One region of the Rhodoferax sp. WC2427 genome, then DNA from elsewhere that is predicted to be linked to it. Evidence: predicted binding sites of a transcription regulator. Region 1 holds the regulator's gene; the other holds the start of a gene.
What was found. The regulator FliA, encoded in region 1, starts transcription of late flagellar genes. The targets are predictions, from matches to a motif close to CTAAAGTTTNNNNNNNNNNNGCCGNTA.

Region 1 (15,678 bases):
CTGCGCCAGCTGGCTGGTCATCTGCGCGTTGTCCATCGGGTTCATCGGGTCTTGGTTGTTCAGCTGGGCGACCAGCAACTTCAGGAACCGGTCTTGCGAGGCTTCTGCGCTCGTGCTGTTGGTCGTGCTGGTGCCCGCCAGCGAGCTGCTGGCGGCGTTGAGGGCGGTGACATCCAAGGCCATGGCGTGCTTTCAGGTGGTGGGGACGTTCAAATGTCCTGTGGGTTCATTGGCCCATTTGCAGCGTTTTCAGCAGCAGGGTCTTGGCGGTGTTCATCACTTCTACGTTGTTCTGGTAGGAGCGGGAGGCGGAAATCATGTTCACCATTTCATCCACCGCGTTGACGTTGGAATGGGTCACATAGCCGTCGGCATCGGCCGACGGGCTGGTGGGGTCGAGCACTTTGCGGCCCGGTTGCTGGCTTTCGGTGATCTCTTTCACCCGCACCCCGGCGGCGCTTTCGGCCCCCAGCAGCGTGGTCTGGAACACCACCTGGCGGGCCTTGTAGGCCTGGCCATCGGGCCCGGCCACGGCATCCACGTTGGCCAGGTTGCTGGCCACCACGTTCAGGCGCTGCGACTGGGCGCTGATGGCGCTGCCGGACACCCCGAAGATCGAAAACATGGACATGGTGTGCTTCCTTATTGGCCCGTAATGGCGCTGAGCATGGTTTTGGCCGTGCCATTGATGAAGCGCAGGGTGGCCTCGTAGCGCACCGCGTTGTCGACAAAGTTGGCCCGCTCTCGGTCCAGGTCCACCGTGTTGTTGTCCATATTGGGCTGGCTTTGCACGCTGTAGCCGCGCTTTTGGGCGTTGCCCAGGCTGCCGCCTTCCAGGTCGGGCAAATTCATGTGCCGGTTGTCGGTCTTGTTGCCGACGATCAGGCCTTGGCTGGCGGTGGCGGCGCTCATGGCTTCCTTGAAGTTGAAGTCGCGCGCCACGTAGCCAGGGGTGTCCACGTTGGCAATATTGCTGGCGATGGTGCGCTGGCGTTCTGCGCGCAGCACCAGGGCCTTGCTCTGAAAGTCCACAGCACCGACCATTTTGTCCAACATGCAACACCCCGCTTGGTAATCAAATGCGAAACCTCCGGTGCCATCCCGGATCTCGCTTTGGCAAATTATGGAAAAACTGAAGCTTTTTGAGCCCCGGAAGAACAGGGTGATTGCGGCGCAGTTCGCGGCTTTGCCTGGGGCCCTCCGGCTTTAGTCTTCCGGGTAGGAAATTGGAGGTCTTATGCCGCTCTTGCTACGAACCATGGTTTGCGCCGCCGTTGTGCTGTGCGCAACAGGTGCGCGTGCCCAGGCCGAGGCCGATATGGTCGGCACCAGCCAGCGCTGGCTGGAATCGGCCATGGTGCAGGTGCCGCCGGTCAATGGCCAGGCGCTGCGCATGGAGGTCTCGGTGGGGGCGCTGGACCCGCGCTTGCAGCTGGCGCCCTGCGCCAAGGTGGAGCCGTACATGCCACCGGGCACCCGCTTGTGGGGCAAAAGCCGCCTGGGCCTGCGCTGCCTGGCCGGTGCCACGCGTTGGAATGTGTTCATTCCGGTCACGGTCAAGGCCATGGGCCGGGCCTGGGTGGCCAAGACCAATGTGGTGGCCGGCAGCGTGCTGACCGCCGCCGATGCCATGGAGGCCGAAGTTGACTGGGCCGATGACGCCTCGCCAGTGGTAGCCAACCCCGAGCAGTGGATGGGCCAGGTGGCCGCCCGCTCCTGGGTCGCAGGGCAAACCGTGCGCCAGGCCATGGTCAAACCAGCCCAGGTGTTCCAGGCAGGCACCCAGATCCGGGTGTTGGCCCAGGGCACGGGCTTCCAGGTCCTGTCTGACGGGCAGGCCGTCACCTCCGGCGTGGTGGGCCAGCCCGCCAAGGTGCGCCTGGACAGCGGTCGGGTGATGTCCGGTGTGGTGCAAGACGCACGCACCATCCTGGTTGAGATGTAACAGCTGGTTTTTTAGCCATATAACATTTAAGAAAATGCCAAAGCTGCCGAAACCATTGCTACGATGCCTTAACGTCAAGGCTGCTGGAGAGCATGATGAAAATTGGACAAGGGATAGATACCACGGCCGCGCTGAATGCCGCTGTGCTCAAGAAAGCCGATCAGGACAAGGAAGCTGCGCCCGCTGGTATGGCGCAGAAGGGTGCGCGCGCCATTCCAGCCGCCGGGGCGCAGGTGTCTGTTTCCACACTGGCGCGCACGCTGGAGCAAAACGACCGGGCCGTCGGTTCCGACTTCGACAGCAAGAAAGTAGCCGACATCAAGGCTGCCATCAAGAACGGCACGTTCAAGATCAACCCCGAAGCGATTGCCGACAAGATGCTCGACAACGCACAAGAATTGCTCAGCGTCACCCGGTAATCGGCGTTTTCTCTCTCCATCCGTCCGTTCCCGCACCGGAGCAGTTCGCATGACGGCCCGCCCAGCCAATCACAGCCTGGAAGCCAGCCTGCAGCGCGTGGAACAACTCCTCGAAGAAGTGTCTGTGGCCCTGATTGCGGGCGAACCTGTTGTTTTAGAGGCCGCCAGCACCGCGCTGCGCCAGGCCATGGCCGATATGGCGGTGTGGGGCCGCACCCCCGGCGGCATGCAGTCGCTGGACGCGGGCATGCGCCGCCGGCTGGAAAAAGTCTCCTTGACCCTGTCCCAACAACGCGCCAACCTGGCCCGCCGCGCCGTGGTGGTCGACCGGGCCCTGGCTACCGTTTTGCCCCAGGCCCAGCAACCGGGCACGTACTCGGGTGGCAAAGCCGGGACATACCGGGGCGGTGCGGCGCGCATTTACGCGTCGGTGGCGAGCTAAAAATCCAATTTTAGGCCTTTTTTAAGGCATCAAATCGACTGCTCACGCTACAGCCATAAGCGTGAGCAGCTATCAAAATCTACTTCAAATACGATAGCGGCCCGCTAGTGGCTCCGCATTTTGGCCCGCAGGCGGGCAATCGACTGGCTGTGCAACTGGCAGACGCGCGATTCGGTGATCTCCAGTACTGCCGCAATCTCTTTGAGGTTCATGTCGTTTTCGTAGTACATGCTCATGATGTACTGCTCGCGGTCGGGCAGGGTCTTGATGGCCTCGACCAGCGACGCGCGCAGGCGGTGGTCGCGCAGCAGGTTCACCGGGTCGGCAGCATCATCGGCTACGTGCCGGTCCAGAAAGCCCGCGCCTTCTTCCGAGTTGCCATTCATGTCTTCCAGGTACACCAGCTGCGTGCCGCGGACCTTGCCGAGCAGTTCCTGGTAGTCGGGCAGGGTCATCTCCAGCTCGGTGGCGATCTCGGACTCCAGCGGGCTGCGGCCCAGCTTCTGCTCCAGCCGCTGCACGGCGCGCTCGATCTCTTTCTGGCTCTTGCGCGAGCCGCGTGACATCCAGTCGCCCTCGCGCAGCTCGTCGATCATGGCCCCGCGGATACGCTGGGTGGCAAAGGTCTCGAACTGCACGCCCTGGGCCACCTCGTAGCGGGTGAGCGCCTCGGACAGGCCGATCATGCCCACCTGGATCAGGTCGTCCAGCTCGATGTTCGGCGGCAGCTTGGCGATCATGTGGTGCGCCAGGCGACGTACCAAGGGCACATACTGGCGCAGCATGTGCTCGCGGTCCATATGGCCTTTGGCGGTGTACATCAGCGGCTTCCCACCCCATGGGCCATCGGGATGGCACTGGCCATCAGGCGCAGCGCGATCTGGTGTGCGTCATCCCAGCGCGCGTGCTGCTGCGGGAACGAGCGTACGGTCATGAAATCGGTTTGGCAGTCCAGGTGCAGGTGCGCGCAGTTTTGCAGCGCCCGACCGGTGGATTTGGCCAGCAGCTCGGCGTTCTTGAAGGGCGCGGTGACGACCGAGGCAATCAGCGGCACCAACCGGGCCTGTAGCAGCAGTTTCTTGAAGTTTTGGTAGGCCCCGATGATGGAGGCGCGCCGCGGCGTGACGGCCAACAGAGGGCGCACCTGGCTGCCCGGCATCAAGGTGGCCAGCAGCTGGGCATCGGCATACACCACGACCAGGTCGCAGCTGCGGAACAGGTGGCTGAGGGCTTGGAGTGGTGGGGGTGACATGGGGGAATCCTGGCGGGTCTGCAGTGCCAGACGGCTCAGCCCCAAACGGGCGGGCACGATGTGCCACGGGGGCGCGTCAAGGTCTGCATCTTCCAGCCAGTGTGCGTGGTCCAGCAGGTTCTGTAAACCTGGATTGTCTTCCGTTTCTGCCGAGCTTGCGTCCAATACGGTGATGCGCAGGCTAAAACTTTGCAAGGCCGCGCAGATCTGCCAGAGCAGCGGCAACTCGGTGGCAGTGTCGCCCCGGGTCACCATGGCGATCACGCTCCAGGCGGCTTGCGGCGCGATGCGGCGCAGGCTTTCGCCTTGGTCGACGCTGGTGTCAAGCATGCGCCCGTTCCTGGCGGCTGGAATCCATCGGTGCCGGGGTGAAGAAGAAGTTCAGATCGGCGGCCTTGGGGTCGAATGCCGACTTGGTGGTGGAGCGCATCGAGGCACGCACCAGCTTCTTGGCATCGGCCGGTTCCCAGTCTTCGGGTACGCGCTGGCCGTTGCACACACCGCGCAGCACCAGCTGGTGGCGGATGATGGCGTCCAGCGCCGGGCCCAGCTTGGCCGCTTCGTCGATTTTGGACAGGATGGCCTGTTGCACGCCCCGGGTCTTGAACGAGGTGAGCACTTCGTCCATGGTGTCGCCGTGGCTGCCTGCATTGAGCACCAGCAGGCGGTTCACGCCGGGCAGGTCCAGCACGTCCATCATGTCGCGCTTGCGCGGGTCTTTGGGGGCGATGCCGGTGGTATCAATCAGCACCATGCGTTTGTTGCCCAGCAGACCCAGCAGGTCTTGCAAGGCCGCGCGGTCGTGGGCCAGGTGGGCTACCACGCCCAGCATGCGGCCAAAGGCGCGCAGTTGCTCGTGGGCGGCAACCCGGTAGGTGTCCAGTGTGATCAGTCCCACGCTGTTGGGGCCATGTACCCGGGCGCAGTGCGCAGCCAGCTTGGCCGCGGTCGTGGTTTTGCCTACGCCGGTGGCACCCACCAAGGCAAATACGCCGCCTTGCTCAAAGATCGGCTTGCTACCGGCATCGGTGCGCAGGTTTTGCTCTAGCACGCCCATCAGCCAGCGGATGGCCTCGGCGGGCGTGGCATCTTCGGGCAGGCGTTCCATGACGGCGCGGGCCAGGTCGGGCGAGTACCCGGCGCGGATCAGCTTGAGCATCAGGTTGGACTGGATCGGGTCCTGCTTGGTCTTGCCCAGCCAGGCCATGGTGTTGAAGCGCTCTTCAATCATGTCCTTCATGGCCTGCAGTTCGTCCACGATGCCCTTGGAGTTGATGGTGGCGGCTGCCGGGGCGGGCTTGGGGCGGGCGACAGGTGGCGCAAACGGCACTGCGTGCACCACGGGCTTGGCGCGCTGTGGGGCCTGGGGCATGGGCGCGGCCTGCACCGAAGTTTTGGCTGGGAAGATCTCGTCGCGCAGGTCGGGGCTGCTTTCGTGGCGGCGGCGCAGCATGCGTTCACGCACGTAGTCCTGGAACGACAGCGTGCTCATGGCCAGTTGCTCGGTGTCTTCCTCCACCGGGATCTGCGCCATGGCGATGGTGGCCGCCGACGCAGGTGCCGGTGCCACGCTGGGCCGGTCCAGCGACGACAGCGAATCTTCCGCGGTGGCCACCACTTCCACGCCGTTGGGCGTGGGGCGGTTGGACAGAATCAGCGTCCCTTCACCAAAGACCGCACGGGCCTTGGCCAAAGCTTCGCGGGACGTGGCAGCGTGAAAGCGTTGGATGTTCATGTCAGTGCACCTTTGAGGATAGGGCCAATGCGGATGGTGTGGGTTTCAGGTATTTCGCTGTGCGCCAGCACCTGCAGCCGGGGGGCTACGCGGCGCACCAGCCGGGAAATGGCGTTGCGGATCTGGTCGGGCACCAACAGGCAGGCCGGCACGCCCAGCTCTTCCTGTTGCAGGGCCACGTCGGCCACGTTGCGGGTCAGCAGTTCGGCCACGCCGGGGTCCAGTGCCGGACCTGCGGCATTGCCCAGGGCTTGCACCAGCATGCGCTCCAGGCTGGGCTCGATGGCAATCACGTTGAGTTCGCGGGTGGGGCCGTAGATTTGCTGCACGATGGCCGGGGCCAGGGCGATGCGCACCCGGCGGGCCAGGTCGGCGGGGTCGGTGGTGGCCACGGCGTGCTCGGCCAGGCATTCGACGATGGTGCGGATATCGCGGATGTGCACAGACTCTTCCAGCAAGAGCTGCAAGACTTTCTGGAACGTGGCGATAGACACCATTTTGGGAACCACTTCTTCAATCAGTTTGGGGGCCAGTTTGCTGACATGCTCCACCAGTTGCTGTGTCTCGGTACGGCTCAGTAAGCGGGCCGCCTGCACTTGCATCAAGTGTGACAAATGTGTGGCCATCACGGTTTCCGAATCAACCACGGTAAAACCTGCCATTTGTGCCGCTTCCTTCTGGCGTTCATCGATCCAGTGGGCGGGCAGGCCAAAGGCCGGGTCGGTGGTGGCCGTGCCGATCAACGGGGTGGTGATGCCGCCCGGGTTGATAGCCAGGTACATGCCCGGGAAGGCCTCGCCTTCGCCCACCACCACGCCGCGCAGGGTGATGCGGTAGCCGCTGGGCTTGAGTTCCAGGTTGTCGCGCACGTGCACCGGTGGGGGTAGAAAGCCCACTTCCTGGGCAAATTTTCGGCGTACGCCCTTGATGCGGGTCAGCAGGTCGCCAGGGCGGGATTTGTCCACCAGGGTGATGAGGCGGTAGCCCAGTTCCAGACCCAAAAGGTCAACAGGCTGCAGGTCGTCCCACGTGGCTTCGCCGTCGGTCGGGGGTGGGCCGACGACCAGGGTGGGGTCTTGCGGCACGGGCCGCTGCGCGATGGCCCACGCGCCGTAAGCCAGTACTGCCGCCATCGACAGGAACACCACGTGCGGCATGTTGGGGATGATGCCCATGACCGCCATGATGCCCGCCGTGATACCCAGCACTTTGGGCGAGTCAAACAGCTGGCCGATGATCTGCTTGCCAATGTCGTCGTCCTTGCCCACACGCGACACCACCATGGCGGCCGCAATGGAGATCAGCAGGCCGGGGATCTGCGCCACCAGCGCATCGCCTACCGCCAGCAGGATATAGGTGTCAGCCGCTTTGGCCGCGGTCAGGTCGTGCTGCAGCACGCCGATGGTGAAGCCGCCCACGATGTTGATCAGCAGGATCAGGATGCCGGCAATCGCGTCGCCGCGCACAAACTTGGAGGCACCGTCCATGGAGCCGAAGAAGTCGGCTTCTTCGCCCACTTCGGCGCGGCGGCGCTTGGCTTCTTTTTCGTTGATCAGGCCGGCGTTCAGGTCGGCATCCACCGCCATTTGCTTGCCGGGCATGGCGTCCAGGGTGAAGCGGGCCGACACCTCGGCAATCCGCTCGGAGCCCTTGGTCACCACCACGAAGTTGATGACCACCAGGATCGCGAACACGATCAGGCCGACTGCGAAGTTGCCACCGATCAGGAAGTGGCCAAAGGCCTCGATCACCGCTCCCGCGGCCCCTGCGCCGGTGTGGCCTTCGAGCAGCACGACGCGGGTGGAAGCCACGTTGAGCGACAGGCGCATCAGCGTGGTGAGCAGCAATACCGATGGAAAAGCGGCAAAGTCCAGCGGACGCACCATGTAGGCGGCCACCATCATCACCATCAGCGCCACGGCGATATTGATGGTGAAAAACGTGTCCAGCAGCCACGCGGGCATGGGCAAGACCATCATGGCCAGGATGATCACCACCATCACGGGGGCCGAGACACCTTGCAGCAGCTTGCGGTTGGTGTTGAACCACTGCTGTGCGGATTTGAGCTGGGGGTTCATGGGGTCGCCTCAGCCAGGATGGTGTTGCTCAGCGGGTCCAGTTCGGGCGGAACATCGGGCTGCGGGAAGCTGTCGGGCATCTGGCCCTCGCCGCGCATGGCGGCTTTCACGCGGTACACATAGGCCAGCACCTGGGCCACGGCGGTGTAGAGGGCCGACGGGATTTCGCCATTGATCTCGGCGTGTGCGTACAAGGCGCGCGCCAGCATGGGCGACTGGAATACCGGGATGGCGTGGCTTTTGGCCACGTCGCGGATCTTCATGGCCACCAGGTCGGCACCCTTGGCGATGACCTGCGGGGCGCGCATGGTTTTTTCGTCGTACTTGAGGGCCACGGCGAAGTGGGTGGGGTTCATCAGCACAAAGTCGGCCTTGGGCACGGCGGCCACGCTGGTGCGCTGGGCAATCTCGCGGGCCCGGGCGCGCATCTGGCCCTTCATCTGGGGGTTGCCGTCGGATTCCTTGTGCTCCTGCTTCACCTCCTGGTGCGACATTTTCAGACGCGACTTCATCAGAAAGGTTTGCAGCGGCACGTCGATGGCCGCCACGGCAAATACCACCAGCAGCAACAGGCTCATGCCCGAGGTGATCCAGTTCGCCACGTGCTGGATGGAGGCTGCGGAGGGCTGCAGCACCAGCTGCGCGACCGACTGCAGGCTGTTGGACAAATAGGTCCAGGCCACCGCGATCAGTACGGTGGTGATGACCAGCAATTTGAGGATGTCGGTGGCTTGCTCTTTGGAAAACAGGCGGCCGAACCCCGAGATGGGATTGATGCGGCTGAAGTCCGGCATGATGGGTTTCAGGCTGGCCACCCAGCCGCCCGATGCCACCGCACTACCGATGGCCGCGGCCAACACGATCGCCGCGAACACGCTGCTGGCCACCATGCCGACCAGCACGACGTCCTGCAACCGGTCCAGCATGCTGCCGTTTTGCGCCAACGTGGCCGCATCAAACGACAGCTGCTGGCCCAGAACCCGCTTGAAGTGCTCTAAAAAAGAGGGGGCCAGCACCAGCACCGCAACGGAGCCCGTACCCAACACCGCCAGATGGGACAAGTCCTTGGAGCGAGAGGCCTGCCCATCCTTGCGCGCTTGGTCGAGCTTGCGCTGGGTGGCGGGTAGGTCTTTGTCTTGGCTGGATGATTCCATGGCAATGGGGTTTTAGGAATCCCCATTGTCGGCACCGAGCCGCTGCGCTAAAGCCTGATAAACAGGCTTTAGCGTGGCTTATTAAAAGCCTAGGCTGGCGAGCAAATCATCCACTTGCGACTGGTCCGTCACCACATCGGTGCGGTTTGAAGCGTCGACCACCGGGCCTGCCAGTCCTTCCAGGACTTTGGGCTGGATCGGCGAAGGACTGGGCGCGGTCTGGATCAGCAGCTCGATCAGCTGCTTTTCGATCGTCGACGTCAGGTTCACTACCCGCGCAATCACCTGGCCGGTCAGGTCGTGGAAATCCTGCGCCATCATGATTTCGGTCAGGTGCATGTCGATTTCTTTGCTGGCGCGCTCGACGTCGGCCACAAAGTTGTACACCGCGCCGGTGGCGACGGCAGCCACCGGGTCCTTGACGATGAACGCGGCCAGCTTGCTGGTTTCCGCGGCAATGAAGTCGTGCTGGATTTTGGCCAGGTCGACCCGGCTGAGCACCTTTTCAGCCGCTTCGCCGGTCAGGCGAGCGATGTAGGTCAGGCGGCTTTGTGCGTCGGGTAGCTCTTCGGCGCTGCCCTTGAGTTTGTCGGTATAACCCAACTCGTTGAGCGAATTGTGCAGTTGGCGTGTCAGCATGCCCAACTTCTGGTGCACCGCTGGCTGCAACTCTCCATCGGCGGGTAGGGCAGCGGCGGTCATGCTGGAATCAGCCCGTTCTTTTTGAGAATGTGCGTCAGCTTTTCTTCCAGCGTGGCCTTGGTAAACGGCTTCACGATATACCCGGCAGCGCCACCTTGGGCGGCGGCCACGATATCTTCCTTGCGGGCTTCGGCGGTCACCATCAGCACCGGCAGGTGCTTCAGCTTTTCGTCGCCCTTGATTTCGGCCAGCAACTGGAAGCCGTTCATGTTGGGCATGTTGATATCGCTCACCACGAAATCAAAATGCACGCCACTGCGCAGCTTTTGCAGGGCGGCCAGACCGTCTTCGGCTTCATCCGCATCGGGATAACCGCTTTCTTTGAGCAGGTTACGCACGATGCGGCGCATGGTGGAGAAGTCATCCACGATTAAAAAACGCAGGTCATTTGCCACGGGTGACCCTTTCGATGAAGGTTGCAGGAATAGAGCGCATTTTGAAGGTTCTCGGCGATATCATGGTTTGGGTACACCCCGTGCGGGCGTTGGAACGGCAGTCTGCTCGGGTTCCGGCGCTGTTTCATTTGTTACAGAAGATGCTATTGTGGCATTGCCCATCAGCCGCGCCTCCGCTTCTCTGGTCATGATCGTAATGCTGATGCGCCGATTCACCGGGGCGACCGGTGTTTTGGGGTCCAGCAGGCTGCTGGCTGCCAGGCCCACCACGCGGGCCATTTTTTCATCGGGCATGCCGGCTGCCACCAATTCGCGGCGCGAAGCATTGGCCCGGTCCGCGGATAGTTCCCAGTTGCTGTAGCCCCGCTCACCATTGCCATAGGGCGTGCTGTCGGTATGCCCAGCCAGGCTGATGCGGTTTTCGACCCCGTTCAGGGCCTCGCCGATCGCCCGCAAAATATCGCGCATATAGGGTTTGACCAGGGCGCTGCCGCTGTCGAACATGGGGCGGTTTTGCTCGTCCACAATCTGGATCTGCAATCCGTCGGGGGTGGTTTCCATGCGGATCTGCGAGCGGAATTCAGCGAGTTTCGGGTTGTTGGTGATCAATGCGTCGATCTTGTCGCGCAAATTCTTGATGCGCGAAGCATCCTGCTTGGCAATTTCGGCCTTGGCTGCGGCTTCGTCCATCTTCTTTTTGACCGGGTCATCGCCCGTGCCGCGGGTGCCTTGCCCGGCCGTCTTGGTCAGGTCGGAGCCGCCGCCCGACAAAATGCTGTTACTCGCCCCCGCGCCGCTGCCGCCTTGCATGGCCACCTTGAGCGGGGTGTTGAAGAAATCGGACAGGCCTTTTTTGTCGCCTTCCGATGTGGAGCCCAGCAGCCACATCAGCAAAAAGAAGGCCATCATGGCCGTTACAAAGTCGGCGTAGGCGATCTTCCAGGCACCACCATGCACGGCGTGGCCACCTTTTTTGATCTTCTTGACGATGATCGGTTGGAGCTTTTTGCCTTCCGTCGCCATATCAGTCTGCTAAAGAATTACTTCTTGCCACGCACATGGCCTTCCAGTTCTGCAAAGCTGGGTCGGTCGCCCGAGAACAGCACCTTGCGGCCAAACTCGATGGCGGTGGCCGGGTTGTAGCCCTGCATGCTGGCCAGGAGCGTGGTTTTCATGCACTGCAGTTCCTTGGCACTGTCTTCGGTTTTTTGCTCCAGCAGGCCGCCCAGCGGCTCCACCACGCCATAGGCCAGCAAAATCCCCAGGAAGGTTCCCACCAGCGCCGACGCAATCATGCCGCCCAGCACCGATGGTGGCTGTCCCACAGAGCCCATGGTGTTCACCACCCCCAACACCGCAGCCACAATCCCGAAGGCGGGCAGCGCGCCGGCCAGCCGGGCGATGGCCGCAATCGGGGCGTGGGCTTCAGCGTGGTGGGTGTCGATCTCGCTGTCCATCAGCGACTCGATTTCGTGGGCGTTCAGGTTGCCCGACACCATCATGCGCAGATAGTCGGTCATGAACTCCACCACATGGTGGTCGCTGCCCACCGTGGCGTACTTTTTGAAGATTTCGGAGTTCTCGGGCGACTCCACGTCGCCTTCGATCGCCATCAGGCCTTCCTTGCGGGCTTTTTGCAGAATGTCATACATCAGCGACAGCAACTCCATGTAGCGCGTCTTGGTGTATTTGGAGCCTTTGAGCGCCTGCGGCAGCAGGGCCATGGTGGCTTTGAGCACTTTGGGCTGGTTGTTCACCGCAAACGCGCCCAGCGCACCGCCGAAGATGGTGATCAGCTCAAACGGCAGGGCGTGCAAGATCACTGAAATGTTGCCACCGTGGAAGATGTAAACACCAAAGATGCAACCCATGGAGACGGCATAGCCGATGAGAACAATCATGTTTGGATGGTGGCAGTCGTTAACGGGGGAGTTATGGCGGTGGGCGCGGCTTGGCGCTGGTACGCTGTGTGTAAATGTATCGGATTTATGGGCGCGTGCACCAGAAGAAGAGGCCCAAAACGACAGCTAATCGGGCTTTGTGGTTGCCGAGTCGTCGTTATCCTTGACCATCAGACACTCCCTGCGCTCCAGGCAGCAAGACCATGATCGACGCAAGTACCGAGACATCCAGCCCGCAGCACACCGACACCACGACCGTGGACAGCCTGCTGGAGCAGGCTATCGAGGCCCACCGGGGCCTGGACTTCGTCGCAGCGGAAACGGACTACCGTGCTCTACTGTCCCGTGAGCCTGAACATGCCGATGCGAGTCACAACCTGGGCGTGTTGCTGGCGGTGCAATTGCTGAGGCCCCAGGAGGCCTTGCCTTATTTTGAGGCGGCGCTGAATGCTGATGCCGAGCGGCCCCAGTTTTGGTTCAGTTACATCGACTGCCTGGTGCGCTGCGAGCACTTCGACCTGGCCCGCCAGGTCTTGCCGTTGGCCCAGGGCTTGTCGGTGGGCATGGTCAATGCGCTGACCGAGCGGATGCCGCGGCTGGCCGACACATCCACCCCTGTCGCTATCCCCGAGCCGGAGCGGGAACCCAACCAGACGGAAAAGCAGGCCCTGGTGAGCCTCTTTCAGCAAAAAAAATACGAGCAAGGCGAAGCGCACGCCCGCAAGCTGGTGCAGCGCTACCCCGAAAGCGGCTTCGCCTGGAAGGCGCTGGGCACCATGCTGCAGCCGCAAGGAAAGAAAGAAGAGGCCCTGGAAGCCAAGAAAAGGGCGGTGCAATTGCTGCCTGACGACGCTGAGGGTCTGTGTAACCTGGGGCGCTCGTACTTTGAGCTGGGCCTGACGCTGCAGGCTATTGAGGCCCTGCGGACCTGCGTAGCCACCAAGCCAGACTATGCCGAGGCCTTGAACAATTTAGGTTTGGCGTTGAATGCCAATGGCCAGGTGGATGAAGCGCGCCAATGTTTTGAGCGTGCGATAAAGATCAACCCCCAATTTGCAGAGGCACTCAACAACCTCAGCGGCTTGTTCACATTGAATGGGCAGATCGACGAAGCTATTGCCGTCTTGCAAAAAGCCGTTGCAGCCAAGGCCGATTACAAAATTGCTTTTGACAATTTGCTGTTCGTGGTGAATTACCACCCCGACCGCAGTGCCGAGGAGATATTCAAAAGTTACAGCGAGTACGAACGGCGCTTTGGTGCGCCAGCACGTGCCGAGTGGGTGCCTCACCAAAACCCGCGCAGCACCCAGCGGCGCTTGAAAGTGGGCTACGTGTCCCCCGACTTCAGGGGCCATGCCTGCACCTATTTCATGGAGCCCTTGCTGGCCCGGCATGACCGACAGGTGGTGGAGCTCTACGCCTACGCAGAGTTGACGCATGAAGATGCCGTCACCCAGCGGTACAAGCAGTATGTTGAGCACTGGGTGCCCACCCGGGGCATGAGCGACGTGGCCCTGGCGCAGCGCATCCGGGCCGATGGCATCGACATCCTGGTCGATCTGGCGGGTCACACTGCGGGCAACCGCCTGGGCGCGTTTGCCCGCAAACCGGCGCCGGTGTCGATGAGCTGGATGGGATTTGGCTATACCACCGGCCTGCGGGCCATCGACTACTACCTGACCGATGCCGTGTGCACGCCCGCGGGCAGCGATCACCTGTTCTCGGAAGAACCATGGCGCCTGGACGGCACCTGCTTTACGGCCTACCGCCCCGGCCCCGGCATGGGCGAGGTCAATGCCTTGCCCGCCGCGCAGCGCGGCTATGTCACGCTGGGCACTTTGACCCGGGGCGTACGCATCAACCACCACAGCCTGCGCGTGTGGGCCAGCATCTTGTTGCGGCTGCCCACGGCCCATTTGGTGATCGACAGCCGGTCGTTCCTGGACGCCACGGTGCAGGCCGACGCGGTGCAGAAGTTTGCCGCCTACGGCATCGCTGCCGAGCGCCTGCACATCGGCTTTAACAGCCCACCGTGGGACGTGCTGCGCGGCATTGACCTGGGGCTGGACTGCTTTCCGCACAACAGCGGCACCACCCTGTTTGAAACCCTGTACATGGGCATCCCGTATGTGACCTTGGCGGGCCGCCCCAGCGTGGGCCGCATTGGCAGCAGCATCCTGCACAGCCTGGGCCACCCGGAGTGGATTGCCCACAGCGAAGACGACTACATCGAGAAGGTCGTCGCCCTGGCCTGTGATCTGCCCGCCCTGGCCCGGCACCGCGCCAGCCTGCGTGCCGAAATGCAGGCCAGTGTGCTGATGGACGAGAGCGGCTTTACCCGCAAGGTCGAGCAGGCCTATGCCCAGATGTTTGCCCGCTGGGCCAGCACCGCCCCGCAAGCCACCCAAAAGGCGTCTCCCGTGGCGCGCCGCAGCCAGCCCAGCGCCGATGAAATGAAGTTGGTTTCCTCGCTTTTCCAATCCCGCGACTTTGTGGCGGGTGAAGCCGCCGCCCGCGAGTTGGTGCGCTTGTACCCGCAGCACGGTTTTGGCTGGAAGGCTCTGGGCATCATGCTGCACCCTTTGGGTCGTGCCGAAGAGTCGTTGCAGGCCAAGAAGCAAGCCGCGCACCTGATGCCGCAGGATGCCGAGGCCGCCTGCAACCTGGGCCAGTCCCTGCAAGACATGGGGCAATACGCGCTGGCCGAAACGGTCTTGCAGCGGGCCTTGGCGCTCAAGCCCGACTACGCCGAGGCCTACAACAACCTGGCCATCACCTACCAAAAAATGGGGCGCATCCCCGAATCGGAGGCCAACTTCCAGGCAGCTTTGGCTCTCAAACCCCAAAGCATCTGGATTTTTGACAACCTGTTGTTCACGCTGAACTACCACCCCGACCACAGTGCCGAGGAGATATTTAAGAGCTACTGCGAGTACGAGCGCCGATTTGGCGATCCCTACCGGAGCGCCTGGAAGCCGCACACCAACCAGCGCACCCCGGGGCGGCGCTTGAAGGTGGGCTATGTGTCGCCCGATTTTCGCAGCCACGCGTGCAGCTACTTTCTGGAGCCCTTGCTGGCCCGGCATGACCCGGCGCTGGTCGAGGTCACCGCCTATGCCGACCTGAGCATAGAAGATGCGGCGAGCCAGCGCTACAAGGGCTACGTGTCCCATTGGGTGCCCACCCGGGGCATGAGCGACGCGGCCCTGGCGCAGCGCATTCGGGCCGATGGCATCGACATCCTGGTTGATCTGGCAGGTCACAGCACAGGCAACCGCCTGGGCGCATTTGCCCGCAAACCGGCGCCCGTGTCGATCAGCTGGATGGGCTACGGCTACACCACCGGCCTGCGTGCCATTGACTACTACCTGACCGATGCCGTGTGCACGCCCGCGGGCAGCGAGCACCTGTTCTCGGAAGAGCCATGGCGCCTGGACGGCACCTGCTTTACGGCCTACCGTCCCGGCCCCGGCATGGGCGAGGTCAATGCCTTGCCCGCCGCGCAGCGCGGCTATGTCACGCTGGGCACTTTGACCCGGGGCGTGCGCATCAACCACCACAGCCTGCGCGTGTGGGCCAGCATCTTGTTGCGGCTGCCCACGGCCCATTTGGTGATCGACAGCCGGTCGTTCCTGGACGCCACGGTGCAGGCCGA
Region 2 (15,678 bases), 2.1 Mb from region 1:
TCCACCCAGGTCGCCAATGCCTGCGGCGCCATCGTGGTGTCGCGCCACGCCTGCTCCGCTGCCATGCCCACACCGGCTGAATTGGCCCACTGGTTTGGCGGCAGCCGCAACCCGAAGGTGGATGCCGACCAACAGCTCGCCCATCTGCACCGCGTTACCGCGGCCCGCCCGGACTGGAACGAGATGTGCGTGCTGGCGTTTGACCACCGCAGCCAGTTTTTCGACATGGTGCGCGAGGCCGGTGCCGACGAATCCCGCATTCCCGCCCTCAAGAAGCTGCTGGTAGAGACCGCCGAACAGGTGGAAACCAGCCACAGCCTGCAAGGCCATCTGGGCGTGCTGATCGACGGCGGCGACTATGGCCGCGACGCCCTGGCCAGCGCCACCGGGCGTGGCTGGTGGGTGGGCAGGCCCATCGAGCTGCCCAGCTCGCGCCCGCTGCGCTTCGACGGCACCCGCTCGGTCGGCAGCGCCCTGATGAACTGGCCCACCGAGCAGGTGGTGAAGTGCTTGGTGCACTACCACCCCGACGACCACTACACCTTGCGCCTGGAGCAAGAGCAAAAAGTGCTGGAGCTCTGGGAGGCCACCCGCGCCAGCGGCAACGAGCTGCTGCTGGAGATCATCTGCCCCCGTGCCCAGACCCCCGCGGGCACCGAAGATGCCGCCGTGCTGCGCGCCGTGAAGCGCTTCTACAACCTGGGCGTGCAGCCCGAGTGGTGGAAGCTGGCCCCCATGCAGCCCCAGGGTTGGACCGACCTGGCCGCCCTGGTGGCCGAGCGCGACCCCTACTGCCGTGGCGCCGTCATCCTGGGCCTGAACCAGCCGCTGCAACTGCTGGCCGACAGCTTTGCCCAAGCCACCAACCCCATCGTCAAGGGCTTTATGGTCGGGCGCACACTGTGGGCCACGCCCTCGCTGCAATGGCTCAAGAATGAAATCGACGACGCGGCGTTTAAAAATGCCGTGGCACAGAACTTCACTGTCCTGGTAGATGCCTGGCGCAACCGCACATCCGCCCAATAACCTTGCGCAATCCATCCGCCCTATGAAAACCCAAAAACTCACCATGTCCCAGGCGCTGGTCAAGCACCTGGCCGCGCTGCAAGTCGAGATGGCCGACGGCAGCACCCAGCCCTACTGTGCGGGCGTGTTCACCATCTTCGGCCACGGCAATGTGGCCGGTATCGGCGAAGCCCTGTACACCGAGCGCGCCACGCTGCCCACCTACCGCGCCCACAACGAGCAGGGCATGGCCCACGCGGCGGTAGCCTACGCCAAGGCCCAGTTCCGCCAGCGCATCATGGCCGTCAGCACCAGCATCGGCCCGGGCGCGACCAACCTGGTCACCGCCGCCGCCGTGGCCCATGTGAACCGCCTGCCGGTGCTGCTGCTGCCCGGCGACACCTTTGCCAGCCGCGCCCCTGATCCGGTGCTGCAGCAGATCGAGAACTTCCAGCACGGCGACATGAACGCCAACGACACCTTCCGCCCGGTCACCCGCTTCTTTGACCGCATCACCCGGCCCGAGCAGATCCTGACCGCCCTGCCCCGCGCCATCCAGGTGATGACCGACCCCGCCAGCTGCGGCCCGGTCTGCCTGTCGCTGCCGCAAGACGTGCAGGCCATGGCCTTTGACTGCCCCGAGAGCTTTCTGCAGCCCGGCACCATTTACTTCCGCCGCCCGCCCGCCGACACCCGCGAGCTGGCCGCTGCCGCCGCCCTGCTCAAAACCGCCAAACAGCCGCTCATCGTGGCCGGTGGCGGCGTGCTCTACAGCCAGGCCTGGGACGCGCTGCGGGCCTTTGCCGAGAAGCACGGTATCCCGGTGGTCGAATCGCACGGCGGCAAGAGCAGCCTGCCCTGGGACCACCCGCTGAACCTGGGCGGCATCGGCGTAGACGGCGGCCCCGCTGCGAATGAGATGGCCCGTGAGGCCGACCTGGTGTTGGCCGTAGGTACGCGCCTGCAAGACTTCACCACCGGCTCGCACGCCCTGTTTGCCAAGGCGAAACTGCTGTGCCTCAACGTGCAAAGCTTCGATGCCACCAAGTGGAATGGCACCGCTCTGGTGGCCGATGCCCGTGTCGGCCTGGCCCAGCTCAGCACCGCCGCAGGCGACTGGAAAGCCGCCCCCGCCTGGACCACCCGCGCCCGCACCCTGGCCGCAGGCTGGGTGGCCCGTGTGACCGAGTTAACCACCGCCGTGCCCCAAGACGTGCTGCCCTACGACGCCGAAGTCATCGGCACGGTGCGCGACTCGGTGGACAACAGCGATGTGCGCGACGTGGTGGTCTGCGCCGCCGGCACCCTGCCCGCCGAACTGCACAAGCTCTGGCGTGCCACCCGGCCCGGCAACTACCACGTGGAATACGGCTACTCGTGCATGGGCTATGAGATTGCCGGGGCCCTGGGCGCCAAGATGGCCCGGCCCGACCAGGAAGTCATCGTCATGGTGGGCGACGGCTCCTACATGATGATGAACTCCGAGCTGGCCACCTCGGTGCTGCTGGGCAAAAAGCTGATCGTGGTGGTGCTGGACAACCGGGGCTATGGCTGCATCGACCGCCTGCAGCGCGCCAGCGGCACGCCCAGCTTCAACAACATGCTGGACACCTGCGCTTTTGAGGGTGGCAGCAGCCACATCGACTTCGCCATGCATGGCCGCAGCATGGGCGCAGATGCCGTGCACGTCAAAGACCTGGCCGAGCTGAAGGTCGCCATGGTTGCCGCCCGCGCCGCCACCAAATCTCAGGTGGTGGTGATCGACACCACCCACCAGCGCACCACGGCCGAAGGCGGCTGCTGGTGGGAAGTGGCAATTCCCGCCGTTTCCGAGCGCGCAGAAGTGAACGCAGCTTTCGAGCGCTACACCGCCGCAAAAACTGAACAACGCATTTAACTAAAGAGAAGAGAAGCAACATGACCTGGAACGTACGCATCGGCATCAACCCCATCAGCTGGATGAACGACGACCTGCCCTCGCTGGGCGGCGAAACCCTGCTGGAAACAGCCCTGTCGGAAGGCAAAGAAATCGGCTACGAAGGCTTCGAGCTGGGCAACAAATTCCCCAAGGACGGCCCCGGCCTGAAAGCCAAGCTGGACGAATTCGGCGTAGCCTGCGTCTCGGGCTGGTACTCCGGCTTTTTGGGCAATGACACAGTGGAAGCCGAGATAGAGCGCTGCAAGGCCCACATGGCCAAGCTGAAATACAACGGCGTAAAAGTGGTGGTTTATGGCGAGTGCGCCGACACCATCCAGGGCCAGATCGACGTACCTGTCTCCAAGCGCCCCCGCTTCACCTCCGAAGCCCAGTGGAAGGCCTACGCCGAGCGCCTCAACGCCTTTGGCGCGCACCTCATCGCCACGTACGGCATCCAGCTGGCCTACCACCACCACATGGGTGCCTACGTCGAGTCCCCCGCCGACATCGACAAACTGATGGCCCTGACCGACCCAACCAAAGTCTTCCTGCTGTTCGACACCGGCCACGCCTACTTTGGCGGTGCGGTCGATCCCACCGTGCTGCTCAAAAAGCACATCGAGCGCATCAACCACGTGCACTGCAAAGACGTGCGCGTCCCGGTGATTGCCCAGGCCCGTAACGACGGCTGGAGCTTTCTGAACGGCGTGATCAACGGCACCTTCACCGTGCCCGGCGACGGCGCGGTGGACTTTGAAGCCGTGCTCACCATCCTGAAAAACGCCGGTTACGAAGGCTGGCTGGTGGTGGAAGCCGAGCAAGACCCCGCCGTAGCCCCCAGCTACCAGTACGCGAAAAAGGGCTATGACACCCTGCGCGCCCTGGTTGACAAACTGGCAGCCTGATATGGTCAGCCCCCTCCTCGCCAAAGCCGCCCCTTTGGGCCGCGAAATCGTCAACGTCACGCCCGAGCGCGCGGGCTGGACCCACGTGGGCTTTCGCGCCGTGCGCCTGGCCGCCGGTGAAACCGAGACAGTGGTTACTGCCACCCGCGAACTCTGCCTGGTGGTGCTCACCGGCACCGTTACCGTCACGGTGGACGGTCAAACCTACGAGAAACTGGGCACCCGCACCAGCGTGTTCGAAGAAGTCTCGCCCGCAGCCGTCTACGTGCCCGGTGGCAAGACCGTGGTGGTGCGGGCCGACACCGATGCCGAACTGGGCCTGTGTACCGCCCCCGCAGGCGACACGCCCCACGCGGTGCGCGTGATCGACCCGGCCACCATGCGCCGCAGCGTACGCGGCCAGGGCACCAACACCCGCTACGTCTGCGACGTGCTGCCCCACGACGACCCCACCGCGGCCCACCTGCTGGTGGTGGAAGTGCTCACCCCCGCCAGCCACTCCAGCAGCTACCCGCCGCACAAGCACGACATCGAGCAGCCGCCGGTGGAGACTCTTTTGGAAGAAACCTACTACCACCGCCTGAACCCACCGCAGGGCTTCGCCTTCCAGCGCGTCTACACCGACGACCGCAGCCTGGACGAGGCCTGCGCCGTGGAAAACCACGACGTGGTGATGGTCCCGCGCGGCTACCACCCGGTCACCGCCCCCCACGGATACGACCTGTACTACCTGAACGTAATGGCTGGCCCGAACCGCTTCTGGGTCTTCAAGAACGACCCGGCGCATGAGTGGATGTTGAAGACGGCGTAGGCGTTGGCGGAACGGGAGCCCCCAGCGCCCGTTCCGGACCTTGTTTTTTGGTTTTTGCCTATTTTTTCAGGCATTAAAACCGGCTCTCACGCTTATTCCAAGAGCGTGAGCAGCTCTCTTTTTTAAAGTAAAAAAGGAGAGCATTCGCTACCCGGGCGCAATAGGGCGCAATGGGGCGGCAGCGAGACGTGCCCCTCGCAAGACTCCCCCTGTCATCAAGCCTTCATCCCCCGCGCCCATGCTGGCGCAGCGGCATGTCGCCGTTGCCACCTTGCGAGATTTTTATGACCTCCACCAGCACGCCCGCCATCGGGTTGCCGACCGAAATCTTTGACGCAGAATTTGAAACCGTGGGCGACCACCACCGCATGGCGGCGCACCACTTTGCGGCGGCGGCCAAGCTGCATTTGCTGGCGGCCGCGGCCGATGACGAAGGCGACGACGAGGCCGCTGCCCGCCACGCCTACGCGGCCTACCGCCACCAACTCAACGGCACCCAGTACGCCGAGATCGCGGTGATGGACAGCGAACCGATGGAAGACGACGACAGCCCGGAGGTCGCCCCCGACTGAGTCTGGACTCCGCCCGGGCCCGCTCTAGATTCAATAGCTGCTTATGCTTATGGAATAAGCGCTAGAGGTCAATTTCTTATAAATCCTGCGACGGATCAACCCGCCGCTGCAGCGGCCCGCAGCTTGTCTTTCTTGCTGGGCCGTTTGCCCTTGATGCCGCCGTTGGCTTGCGTGGGCAGGGACGGCACGGCCAGCTCGACCGGTTCGAAACCCACCACCTCTTCGCGCGGCAGGCTCAGGCCCTGGCGCTTTTCGACCAGGGCGAAATGGGCTTCGGTGTCGGCGGTGATGAAGCTGTAGGCCTCGCCGCTCAGCCCGGCGCGGCCGGTGCGGCCGATACGGTGCACGTAATCCACGGCAGAGCGCGGCAGGTCGTAATTGACGACCACCGGCAGCTCGGCCACGTCGATGCCGCGCGCGGCCAGGTCGGTGGCCACCACCACGTGCACACGCCCGGCCTTGAAGTCGTCCAGCACCTGGGTGCGTTTGCCCTGGCTGAGCTGGCCGTGGAAGGGTTCGGCCCAGATGTCGGCCTTGCGCAGCTTGTCGGCCACGATCTCGGCAGAGAACTTGGTGGCCACAAACACCAGCACGCGCTTCCAGCCATTTGTCTGCACCAGGTGGCGCAGCAGCTGGGTGCGGCGGCTGGCATCCACGGCGATGGCGCGCTGGGCGATGGCGGGCGCGGCGGTGTGGGTGGTGGGCTCGGCGGCCATCTCGATGCGCACTGGCTCGCGCAGCAGCTGGGCGGCCAGGGCCTCGATGGCGGGCGGGAAAGTGGCGGAAAACAGCAAGTTCTGGCGCTGCGCGGGCAGCAGCGTGAGTACGCGGGCCAGCTCTTCGGAAAAGCCCAGGTCGAGCAGGCGGTCGGCCTCGTCCAGCACCAGCGCGGCCACGCTGGAAAGCTGCAGGGCGTTGTGGTCCACCAGATCGAGCAGGCGGCCCGGCGTGGCCACCACAATGTCGGCCCCGCCGCGCAAGCCCATCATCTGCGGGTTGATGGAGACGCCACCAAAGATCACCGCGATTTTCAAGGGCTGCGGCAGGTGCTGGGCCAGGCCGCGAAACACCTCGGCCACCTGGGCGGCCAGCTCGCGCGTGGGCACCAGCACCAGCACGCGAGGGCGGCGTTTGCCGTCAGGGCGCGGGGCTTCGGTGAGGCGCTGCAGCAGCGGCAAGGCGAAGGCAGCAGTTTTGCCCGAGCCGGTGGGCGCGGCGGCCCACACGTCCGCCCCGCGCACAATGGCCGGAATGGCCGCGGTCTGGATGGCGGTGGGCGCGGTAAATCCCTGTTCGCGCACGGCGCGCAGCAAGGCGGGAGCAAGTCCCAGGGAGGCAAATGGCATGGGGGGTGCGTCGGGCAGGACGGCAGATTGGGGGTGGCAGTTTAACCCCGCAGTGGACACAGCCAATACGTTTGCGTGTTAAATTCAGTCTCAGCGCTTGTGCTGTCTGCGTAATTTGCTATAAAAATAGCAGCATCCACGCCTGGCCCGCTGGCACCATCCGACCAGCCCGACACCCAACTTTCACGTGAAAGAAAGCCGCAGTTGAGCGACGATTTTGACTCCCTGTTCGATGGCCCCGCCACAGCGGCACCTGCGGCGGCACCGGTAGACCCTGCCAATAGCCCCACTGCGTCCGTCGGTTCGGCCATGGTGACGGTGACCGCACCGCCCGAAGAAGCGCAAGCGCCGACACTGTGGCTGGCCCTGTACAAACCGGGCGCCGATGTGCGGTACGAGGGCGAACCGCACACCGTCAGCCATGTGCACATCAGCCGCAAAGGCCTGTTCGTCCGGCTCAAGGAAAAAGATGGCGTGGTGCCGGCCGAAAAAGTCGACGTCGCCCTTACGCGCGTGGTCCTGCCGCTGCACTCCTACCAGATGCCGCCCGCCCGCCTTGCGCCCCCCCTGCCGCCCGGACCGGCGCGCACCAAATAGCCCCCCACAACCGCCATGTACGACATCTTCAAACTTCTCCACCTCGCTGCAGCCATTGTCTGGATGGGCGGTATGACCTGCTTGCTGTTTGCACTGCGGCCGGCTGCCTTGTTGGCGCTGGAGGCCCAAACCCGCGCCCGGCTGATGGTGCAGGTGTGGCAGCGGTTTTTCCGGCTGGTGCTGGGCGCCATCGTGGTGCTGCTGGCCACCGGTGGGCACCTGTTTGGCAGCGGCATGAAAGCTGCCGGCGGGGCTGTGCCCCTGGGCTGGTGGGTGATGGCCGGCCTGGGCGTGGTGATGGTGCTGGCCTTTGGGCACATCCAGTTTGCCGGGTTTGCCAAGTTCAAACGCGCGGTGGCCGCCGCCGAATGGCCCCTGGCGGCCAAGGCGGCAGGGCAGATCCACACGCTGGTGGTGCTGAACTTTGTGCTGGGCTGGGTGGCGATTGCGGCCATCAAGCTGCTGCACTGACTCCCATGGGCTCGGGCGCTGAGCGCCCCAAGCCCTGAAAGTCGTTTCACGTTCGTTCTCAAGCTCGGCGTGTTTTGGCCGATAAGTCTGTATTCCCAGGAGAATCTCCATGAACATCAGCAGCACCACCGCCGTGCAGTCCGCCACGGCGGATGCCCAAGCCCCCACCTCCGACAGCCTGAACATCCGGGTGCTGAAAAAAGCTCTGGACGCGCAGGCCGTGGCGGCCCAGGCGCTGATCGAGTCCATCCCCCAGCCCGCAGCCGCACCCGCATTGGCCACCAGCGGCAGCCTGGGCACCCAGCTCAATACTTACGCCTGATCCCGCGCCTGATCACCTTGGGGCATGCCCTTCCCTGCCCCTGCCCACTGCAGCTCCGTTCCCCTTGCCAAAGCCTACCGCGTGCTGAACCACGGCCCGGTGGTGCTGGTGTCGTCGGCCCATGGCGACACCCCCAACCTGATGGCCGCCGCCTGGTCCATGCCGCTGGATTTCGACCCGCCCAAGGTCACGGTGGTCATCGACAAGGCCACGTTGACCCGGCAGCTGGTGGAGGCCAGCGGTGTCTTTGGCCTGAACATCCCCTGCGCCGCCATGGCGGCGCAGACTCTGGCCGTAGGCACCGACAGCGCCCACACCGTACCGGGCAAACTGGCGCAGCACGGCATCACCACCTTCGCCGCCAGCCAGATCGCCGCGCCGCTGGTGCAGGGCTGCGTGGGTTGGCTGGTGTCGTGTCACACGCGATACGACACCTGCATGCCGGATGCTGCCCGAGCCGCACAACCAGGGCCAGTACGACCTGTTTATCGCCGAAGTGGTGGCCGCATGGGCCGATGAACGCGTGTTCAGCGATGGGCGTTGGCACTTTGATGCCGCACCCGACGCGCCGCGCAGCCTGCATTACGTAGCCGGAGGGCAGTTTTATGCCACGGGCCAGTCGCTGCAGGTAGCCATGTGACCCGGGCCCGATTGCTACAGAATAAATAGCTTCTCGTGCCGACGGAATGGGCACGAGCAGCCCATTTCAGTCACAAGACCCAAACCGGCTTCAGTTGTCGAACTGCCGGTGGCCGTGGCCACGCCCGGGGCCGCGGTCGTCACGGCCATGGTCGTTGCGGTCATTGCCACGCCCGTGGTCGTCATGGCCCCGGCCATGGCGCGGGCCGTTACCCCGATCATCCCAGTCGCCACGGCGGTCATGGTCAGGGCGGGGGCCGCCGCGCGGCTGTGCCCACCAGCGGTTGCGCTCATTGACCTGCACAAAGTACACCGGCCTGCCGCAAGCGTTGTAGCGCCCGCAGTAGCGGCGCCAGTTTTTGGAGTGGCCCGGCGGCACGTACAGGTACAGCGGCGGCTCGACGATGGGGCCGCGCTGGATCAGCATGGGCTGGGCGTACAGCACCGGCGGTGGCGGGCGCGAGCCAAAGGTGATCTGGCCGTACACGCCCGGGGCCACGGCCCCGCCGACCGTGCCGTTGATGTACACGTCTTGCGCCTGGGCTGCGCCCGCACCCAAGCCACAGGCCAGCACCAACAGGGCCGCCGCAGCGCGGGCCCGGGCACCAGGCAAAAATCGGGAAAAAGAAACCGGGGAATGGGGCATGCAGCGCTTTCGTTGTACTAAAAGAATACGTATTCAACGTGGGAGTGTGCTGGCAGGACGACAGTTCCCGGCAATCCGTGGTCTTTGCTCCCAATAAACTCCAGCATCTTTTAGCCCGTTTGCGCTTATTTTATGAGCATAACCAGCTATTTATTCGATAGCAATTATTCCGGCTGCACCCGCACCGGCGCGCACATCACCCGCGATCACTCCAATGCATTTTCTGGCGGTGCCGCCTGGGGCAATCAGGCAGATGCCACGGCCGCCGCGCTGCGGCGCTGGCGCAGCAAGGCGGGCAGAATCTCGCGCCAGGCCGCCCACAGGCTGGGGGCAGGCGCCGGGCATTGGCTGCGGATGGCTTCGTGCAACCGGGGCAGCGCGTGGTAAGGCACCATGGGAAAGGTGTGGTGCTCCAGGTGGTAGTTCATATTGGCGTACAGAAAGCGGAACACAGCGTGGGTGTGGAAAGTGCGGGTGCTGGCGCGGTGGTCGTGCACGTTCTCCGCCAGGCCCGCATGCTGGGTCAGGTTGAACACCTGCGTCAGCGCGCCGCCGTAAAAGCGCGGGCCGACCACCAGTACCAGGGGCAACACGCTGTGCATCAGCACGCAGGCGGCCAGCAGCGCCAGGAAGATGGCCACATACACGCGGGATGCGCGGATCACCTTGGGCCGCTCGGCTTCGGGGATGAAATGCTGCCCGTCGGCGCTGATCTGGCCGCAGGCATGGCGCACGATGTTGGCGATCTGCGCCGCACCCGACTTGATGAAGAACAGGTCCAGCAACAGGCCGCCCAGGCGCACCGGCTGGTGCACGGCGATTTCGGCATCGCGCCCCACCATCAGCGTGTGGGTGTGGTGGCGGGTGTGGCTCCAGCGCCAGTAGTGGCCCTCGTGCAGCGTCATGAAGCCAGCCAATTGGTAGAAGAATTCATTCAGCCAGCGCGTCTTGAACGGCGTGCCGTGCGACAGTTCGTGCGCCCGGTGGTCGGCAGACGCGTACAAGATGCCATACACCGCAAACGCGGGCAGGCACCACCACGTCCCCCAGGCCAGCACCCCCGCCGTGCCGCTGGCCAGCAGCAGGGCCAGCCACAGGCCGTAGTTCCACAGGCTGTGGCGGTCATTGCGCTGCATCAGTTGCTTGAGCAGCTTGCGGTCGATGCTGGGGCTGAACCAGGGCGTGGTGTCTGGCGCATCGACATTGCCGCGCAGTGCGTAGGGATTGGGCATGCTAGATCTCCGGGGGGTGGGTGAAGTGCTTTGATGGTAGGAGCGCGGCCCCCCAATTTGATGCCCGTTCGGCATTCCATGGCATAAACTGGCATGCCCGATGACAGATATGTCAAACATGCCCGCCTCCCCACGCACACCACCCTCCTCCCGCGCCAGCATGGCCGATGTGGCCCGCGCCGCCGGGGTCAGCCCGTCCACGGTAGACCGCGTGCTGAACGCCCGCGTGCCGGTGCGCAGCGACACTGCCGACCGCATCCACACGGCAGCACAGGCGCTGGGCTACCACCCTGTGGGCATCATCCGCGCGCGTCTGCAAGAGGTGCGGCCCAAGCGCACGCTGGGCTTTTTGCTGCAGCAGCGCAGCTCGGCTTTCTACAGCGGTCTGGCCAACGCGCTGGCCACCGCCACGCAGGCCAGCGCGCAGATGCAGGGCCGGGCCGTGGTGCGCTTTCTGGACGACCTGGCCCCCCAGGCGGTGTGCGCGCAACTGGCGCAATTGGCCCAGTCCTGCGACGCGCTGGCGCTGGTGGCCGCCGACCACCCCCACATCCACGCCGCCGTCGCCCAACTGCGGGCGCAAGGCAAACCGGTGTTTGCCCTGGTGTCCGACCTGGATGCCCCCGAGCGCGCAGGCTATGCCGGGCTGGACAACCGGCGCGTGGGCCGCACCGCAGCGGGCTTCATCACCCGGCAGGCCGCACAGCCCGGGCAGATCGGCATCTTTGTGGGCAGCCACCGCTACCAGTGCCAGGAGCTGTGCGAAATGAGTTTTCGCTCGTATGTGCGCGAGCACGCCCCTGGCTTTGAAGTGCTGGAGCCGGTGGTGACGCTGGAGAGCGACCATTACGCCCAGGAAGCCACGCGCGACCTGCTGCAGCGCTTCCCCGACCTGGTGGGGGTGTACGTGGGCGGTGGCGGCATCGACGGCGTGCTGCAGGCCCTGCGCGACCACGTCGACCGCCACCCCGCCACACCCCTGGTGGCCGTGGCCCACGACCTCATCCCCACCACCCGCGAGGCGCTGGTGGGCGGCTACTTGCAGGCCGTGCTTTCGCATCCCCTGCCACTGCTGGCGGAGCGGCTGGTCCGTGCGATGGCCGGGCCGGTGTCATCAGCGCAGCAGATGGTGGTGCCTTTTGACATCCATACGCCGGAGAGTGTGTAAAACAGGGCTCTAGCGCTTATTCCATGGGCACAAGAAGCTATTTATTCAATAGCGTTTGGGTTGGAGCGTTGCGGGTGGGGTGCACACTTGCCGGGCTTCTTGGAGAAGGGTGACTGTGTTAGAGATGGGCGTATTTTCAGTCGAGCGGAGGTGGGCCGAGTGGCAGCTTGGAGGGGCAGGCAGCACTGGATAGTGGGTCCACAAAAGTCGGCTTTGGGCCCTGAACGGACATTCGCAGCCACTTATTGGTCGCTCCAAAGCGGCAGTTCGGATCTTCGTTCAAGCGGAGGAAGCGCAGCCATGCTGAAGTACCTACACGCGAGGGCTACCATCATAAGGAAAGCTAGCTCAGGGCCGGATGTCCACGGTTGCGTCTTCGTAGAATATAGGATGCTCGCAACCCGCGTTTTAGGTGACTGCCCCGGCTGCGGGGCCAAGGACAGCTTTGGCAACGTTTCCGTCCACGACCATGTCCTGCGTGGCTGCAAGCACTGCCGCTACCAGTCGATGGTTTGGCTGCCGGAGGTGAAGAAGAAGGTCATATATCTCGACCAGTTCTTCTTTTCCGGAGCGATGCGCGGTGGCGACACGCGATTCAAGGAGGCTGCTAAGCGCGTCAAACGAATGTGCCACATGCAGTTGCTCGTTGCTCCGTTTTCTTCCGTGCACGAAGACGAAACGCACCAGTGGCGGGGACACGGGGGTATGACCAGCGCCCAACTGATGGAGTTCATCAAGAACACGTCGCGTGGCGCTGAGTTCAAGAAGGACTACGAAGTCGAGCACAAGCAAATCTTCAAAGCATGGGAGGCATTTCTCAAAGGCCAGCCGCACCAGTATCTTGTCGAGACCGAGGACGCCATCAGGGGCGGCACTTTGGTCGAGTGGGACGACTATTTCCGAATCGACGTCGGCGGCTACATACGAGACGTCGAGTTGAAGCGCCGCCTGAAGGAGGAGTCGGTTAACGAATTAGTGAAGGTTCTCGACAAGTGGCAAGCGTCAACTGAAACGTTCGCTGACGCTATTGCACTGGAGATACGAGACTCCGCAAACCAGTATCTCAGCACCTACCTGACCCTAATCCAACGTTACGCCGCCGGGGATGTCGCTGCAGCCTTCGACTCACCAATGGTCGCAACGGTTGTAGAACAGATGATGCACTGGCTGCCCAAGGACCAACCGCTTCCCGAGAGAATTGCGCGGTGCATCGAGTTCTTTAAGTCACGGCATTTCTTGGAGGTCCCGCACGAGTGGCTTTCGTCCCACATGTTCGCAACCCTGAAGGCCATGGTCCAGCAGGGCGCGTTCTCTAATCGAGAGGATGCGCGAAATCGCCTCAGCGGAGTCTTCGAGGACATCAAGCACATCTCGCGATTCGCGCCGTACTGCGATGCCATCGTCATCGACAAGTTCATGGCGGACCTGGTGTGCCGGCCCACAATTGGAATCGAACAACGGTATGGCCCAAAGGTCTTCAGTCTGAGCAACTGGGAAGACCTGCTTGCGTGGCTTGATGGGCTGGAGGCTGGCATGAGCGAGGATCACCGACGCGGCGTTGCAGCGGCGTACCCGGAGAGTGACTAGATGTGAAACTGCTTTAGACCGCCTGGAAGCAGCCAATCCCGTATGTCCGGTGATGGCCGAAAGCGGCCATTCTCCCTGCTTGGCGGCAGACGCACCGTGCCGCCGCCCACCCACTCAAATACAGGCGATCATCCGCCCGGCAAAGCCTGCTCTGGAGCCCCCTCACCCCCCCAACTGCACCAGCACCTGCCCACCCTCGATCTTCGCCGGGTACGTCTTCAAATTCACACACACCGGCGCCCCCAGCGCCCGCCCATCGCGGATGTCGAAGCGGCCGTTGTGTTTGGGGCACTCGACCACGTGTTCCATCACCAGGCCGTCGGCCAGGTGGACGTGCTCGTGGGTGCACAGGCCGTCGGTGGCGTAGACCTTGTCATTAAAACGGTACACGGCGTAGGTGTGGTTGTTGTGGTCAAAGCGCATCACGTCTTCGTCGTCGATATCGTCCAGTGCGCAAACGTCGGTCCAATGTGTCATGGGGTGTCTCCTTGTGGTTGTTGAATTTATGCCGCGGTGGCAGGCACCGGGCGCACCACGTAGTAGTGCGGGTCTTTGGCCTGTTGGACTAGCGCGGGAATGATTTCGCGGTAGGCGGCCACTGTGCTGGGGTATGGCGGGGGGCAGTCGGCTTTGATGGTTTCGTGCAGCTGGGGCAGCGCGTGGAACGGCACCATGGGGAACATGTGGTGTTCGACGTGGTAGTTCATGTTCCAGTACAGAAAGCGGAACACCGGGTTCATGGTGACGGTGCGGCAGTTCTTGCGGTGGTCGAGCACGTTTTCGGGCAAGCCCGCATGCTGGGTCAGGCCGAAGAAGGTGTACAGCCAGGTGCCACCCATCACCGGCAGCAGGCCAAACAAGACCAGGGGCAGCCAGCTGCCAAAGCAGATGGCGCTGCCAATCAGCGCGGCGTACAGCAGCACCCAGACGCGGGCTTCCTTGACCATCTGCGGCCACTCCATCTCGGGCACAAAGGTCTTTTCTTCTTCGCCCAGGATGCCCAAGGCATTGCGCAGCACACGCCACAGCTCGCGCGGGCCCGATTGGATGGAAAACAGGTTGAGGAAGATGCCCACAAAGTTGGTGGGCAGCGGTACGGCGACTTCGGGGTCGCGGCCGGTGACCAGGGTGTCGGTGTGGTGGCGGGCATGGCTCCACTTCCACACGCTGGGGCGGCGCAGCACCTGGAAGCAGGCCATCTGGTAGAGCACGTCGTTCATCCAGCGGGTTTTGAAGGCGGTGCCGTGGCCCGCCTCGTGCCAGCGCGAATCGGCCGGGCCGGTGTACAGCGTGGCGTAGACAAAGAAGGCCAGCCAGGCCCAGGCCGTGCCCCAGGTGGCCACCAGCACGGCACCGGCGGTAAGGATCAGCGCGTACCAAAGAACGGTGTCGCGGATGGCCTGCGCGTCTTCGCGCTGCATCAGCTGCTTCATGCGGGGGCGGGGCACGGCGCATTTGTACCAGCTGGCGTTGACCAGCCCGGCGGCCTGGGCCCGGTCGCCTGCGCCGGAGATCAGGTGGTAGTCGTCCTGGGTGCGGGTCCAGTTGGGAACAGTACGGGGGCCTGCGAAGGTGGTGGTTTCTGCGGTTTGCATGCGGTTTGTCTCTTGTGGGTGTGCAGTGGTAGCGGATGCTAAAACCAATGCAGCCCAGCGTGTGATGCAAAACCTCAAAATCCATCAAATCGTATCAAAAACCATCACCCTTCAGGCGTAGAAACTTGCATTTATGGCAGACGGTGCGATGATCTGGCCCATGAAAGCCAAAATCACCCTGCACGACGTGGCCGAGGCCGCGGGCGTGAGCACCGCCACCGTCGACCGCGTGCTCAACAGCCGCCTGCCGGTGCGCGAGGGCACCACCCTGCGCGTGATTGCCGCCGCCGAAAAGCTGGGCTACCACGCGGTGGGCCTGATGCGCGCCCGTCTGAAAGAGCGCGTGCCGGTGCGCCACCTGGGTTTTTGCCTGCAAAAACGCAACGACCATTTCTACCAAAGCCTGGCCGCCGCGCTGCAGCAGGCCGCGGCCCAGAACCAGCCCGAAACCTGCGTGGCCCACATCACCTTCATGGACGCGCTGGAGCCCGCAGCCATTGCCGAGCAGCTGCTGGAACTGGGCGGCAAGGTGGACGCGCTGGCGGTGGTGGCCGTCGACCACCCGCACGTCACGGCGGCGGTCGAGACGCTGTTTGAACAAGGCACGCCCTGCTTTGCGCTGCTCAGCGACATCAGCGCGCCGCACCGGGCGGGCTACATCGGGCTGGACAACCGCCAGCGTGGCCGCACCGCCGCCTGGGCCGTCAGCCGCCTGAACCGGCAGACCACGGGCGAAGTAGCGGTGTTTGTGGGCAGCCACCGCTACCTGGGGCATGAGCTGGCCGAGATCAGCTTTCGCTCCTACCTGCGCGAAAACGCGCCCGGCTTCAAGGTGCTGGACACGCTGGTGAACCTGGAAGACCC

Region 2: AB3G31_RS14945 (putative motility protein) is a predicted target of FliA. The motif match lies at 7,683-7,709, and genes of this name have one in related genera.

What each region holds. Positions count from the first base shown of each region.
Region 1 covers NZ_CP162006.1:493,284-508,961, forward strand. Annotated here, with positions in the region: gene AB3G31_RS02345 (flagellar hook assembly protein FlgD) at 1-183, opposite strand, end outside; gene flgC (flagellar basal body rod protein FlgC) at 227-631, opposite strand; gene flgB (flagellar basal body rod protein FlgB) at 643-1,056, opposite strand; gene flgA (flagellar basal body P-ring formation chaperone FlgA) at 1,238-1,945, shown strand; gene flgM (flagellar biosynthesis anti-sigma factor FlgM) at 2,041-2,364, shown strand; gene AB3G31_RS02370 (hypothetical protein) at 2,414-2,806, shown strand; gene AB3G31_RS02375 (RNA polymerase sigma factor FliA) at 2,911-3,627, opposite strand; gene AB3G31_RS02380 (hypothetical protein) at 3,627-4,388, opposite strand; gene flhF (flagellar biosynthesis protein FlhF) at 4,381-5,793, opposite strand; gene flhA (flagellar biosynthesis protein FlhA) at 5,790-7,871, opposite strand; gene AB3G31_RS02395 (flagellar biosynthesis protein FlhB) at 7,868-9,025, opposite strand; gene AB3G31_RS02400 (protein phosphatase CheZ) at 9,107-9,727, opposite strand; gene cheY (chemotaxis response regulator CheY) at 9,724-10,122, opposite strand; gene motB (flagellar motor protein MotB) at 10,183-11,145, opposite strand; gene motA (flagellar motor stator protein MotA) at 11,163-12,023, opposite strand; gene AB3G31_RS02420 (tetratricopeptide repeat protein) at 12,227-15,678, shown strand, end outside.
Region 2 covers NZ_CP162006.1:3,163,119-3,178,796, forward strand. Annotated here, with positions in the region: gene iolC (5-dehydro-2-deoxygluconokinase) at 1-1,026, shown strand, start outside; gene iolD (3D-(3,5/4)-trihydroxycyclohexane-1,2-dione acylhydrolase (decyclizing)) at 1,049-2,902, shown strand; gene iolE (myo-inosose-2 dehydratase) at 2,923-3,828, shown strand; gene iolB (5-deoxy-glucuronate isomerase) at 3,830-4,639, shown strand; gene AB3G31_RS14925 (hypothetical protein) at 4,924-5,211, shown strand; gene AB3G31_RS14930 (DEAD/DEAH box helicase) at 5,307-6,557, opposite strand; gene AB3G31_RS14935 (hypothetical protein) at 6,762-7,154, shown strand; gene AB3G31_RS14940 (hypothetical protein) at 7,170-7,625, shown strand; gene AB3G31_RS14945 (putative motility protein) at 7,735-7,947, shown strand; partial or broken gene AB3G31_RS14950 (flavin reductase family protein) at 7,972-8,587, shown strand; gene AB3G31_RS14955 (hypothetical protein) at 8,678-9,232, opposite strand; gene AB3G31_RS14960 (fatty acid desaturase) at 9,478-10,464, opposite strand; gene AB3G31_RS14965 (LacI family DNA-binding transcriptional regulator) at 10,583-11,632, shown strand; gene AB3G31_RS14970 (hypothetical protein) at 12,023-13,219, shown strand; gene AB3G31_RS14975 (MocE family 2Fe-2S type ferredoxin) at 13,382-13,696, opposite strand; gene AB3G31_RS14980 (fatty acid desaturase family protein) at 13,723-14,814, opposite strand; gene AB3G31_RS14985 (substrate-binding domain-containing protein) at 14,975-15,678, shown strand, end outside.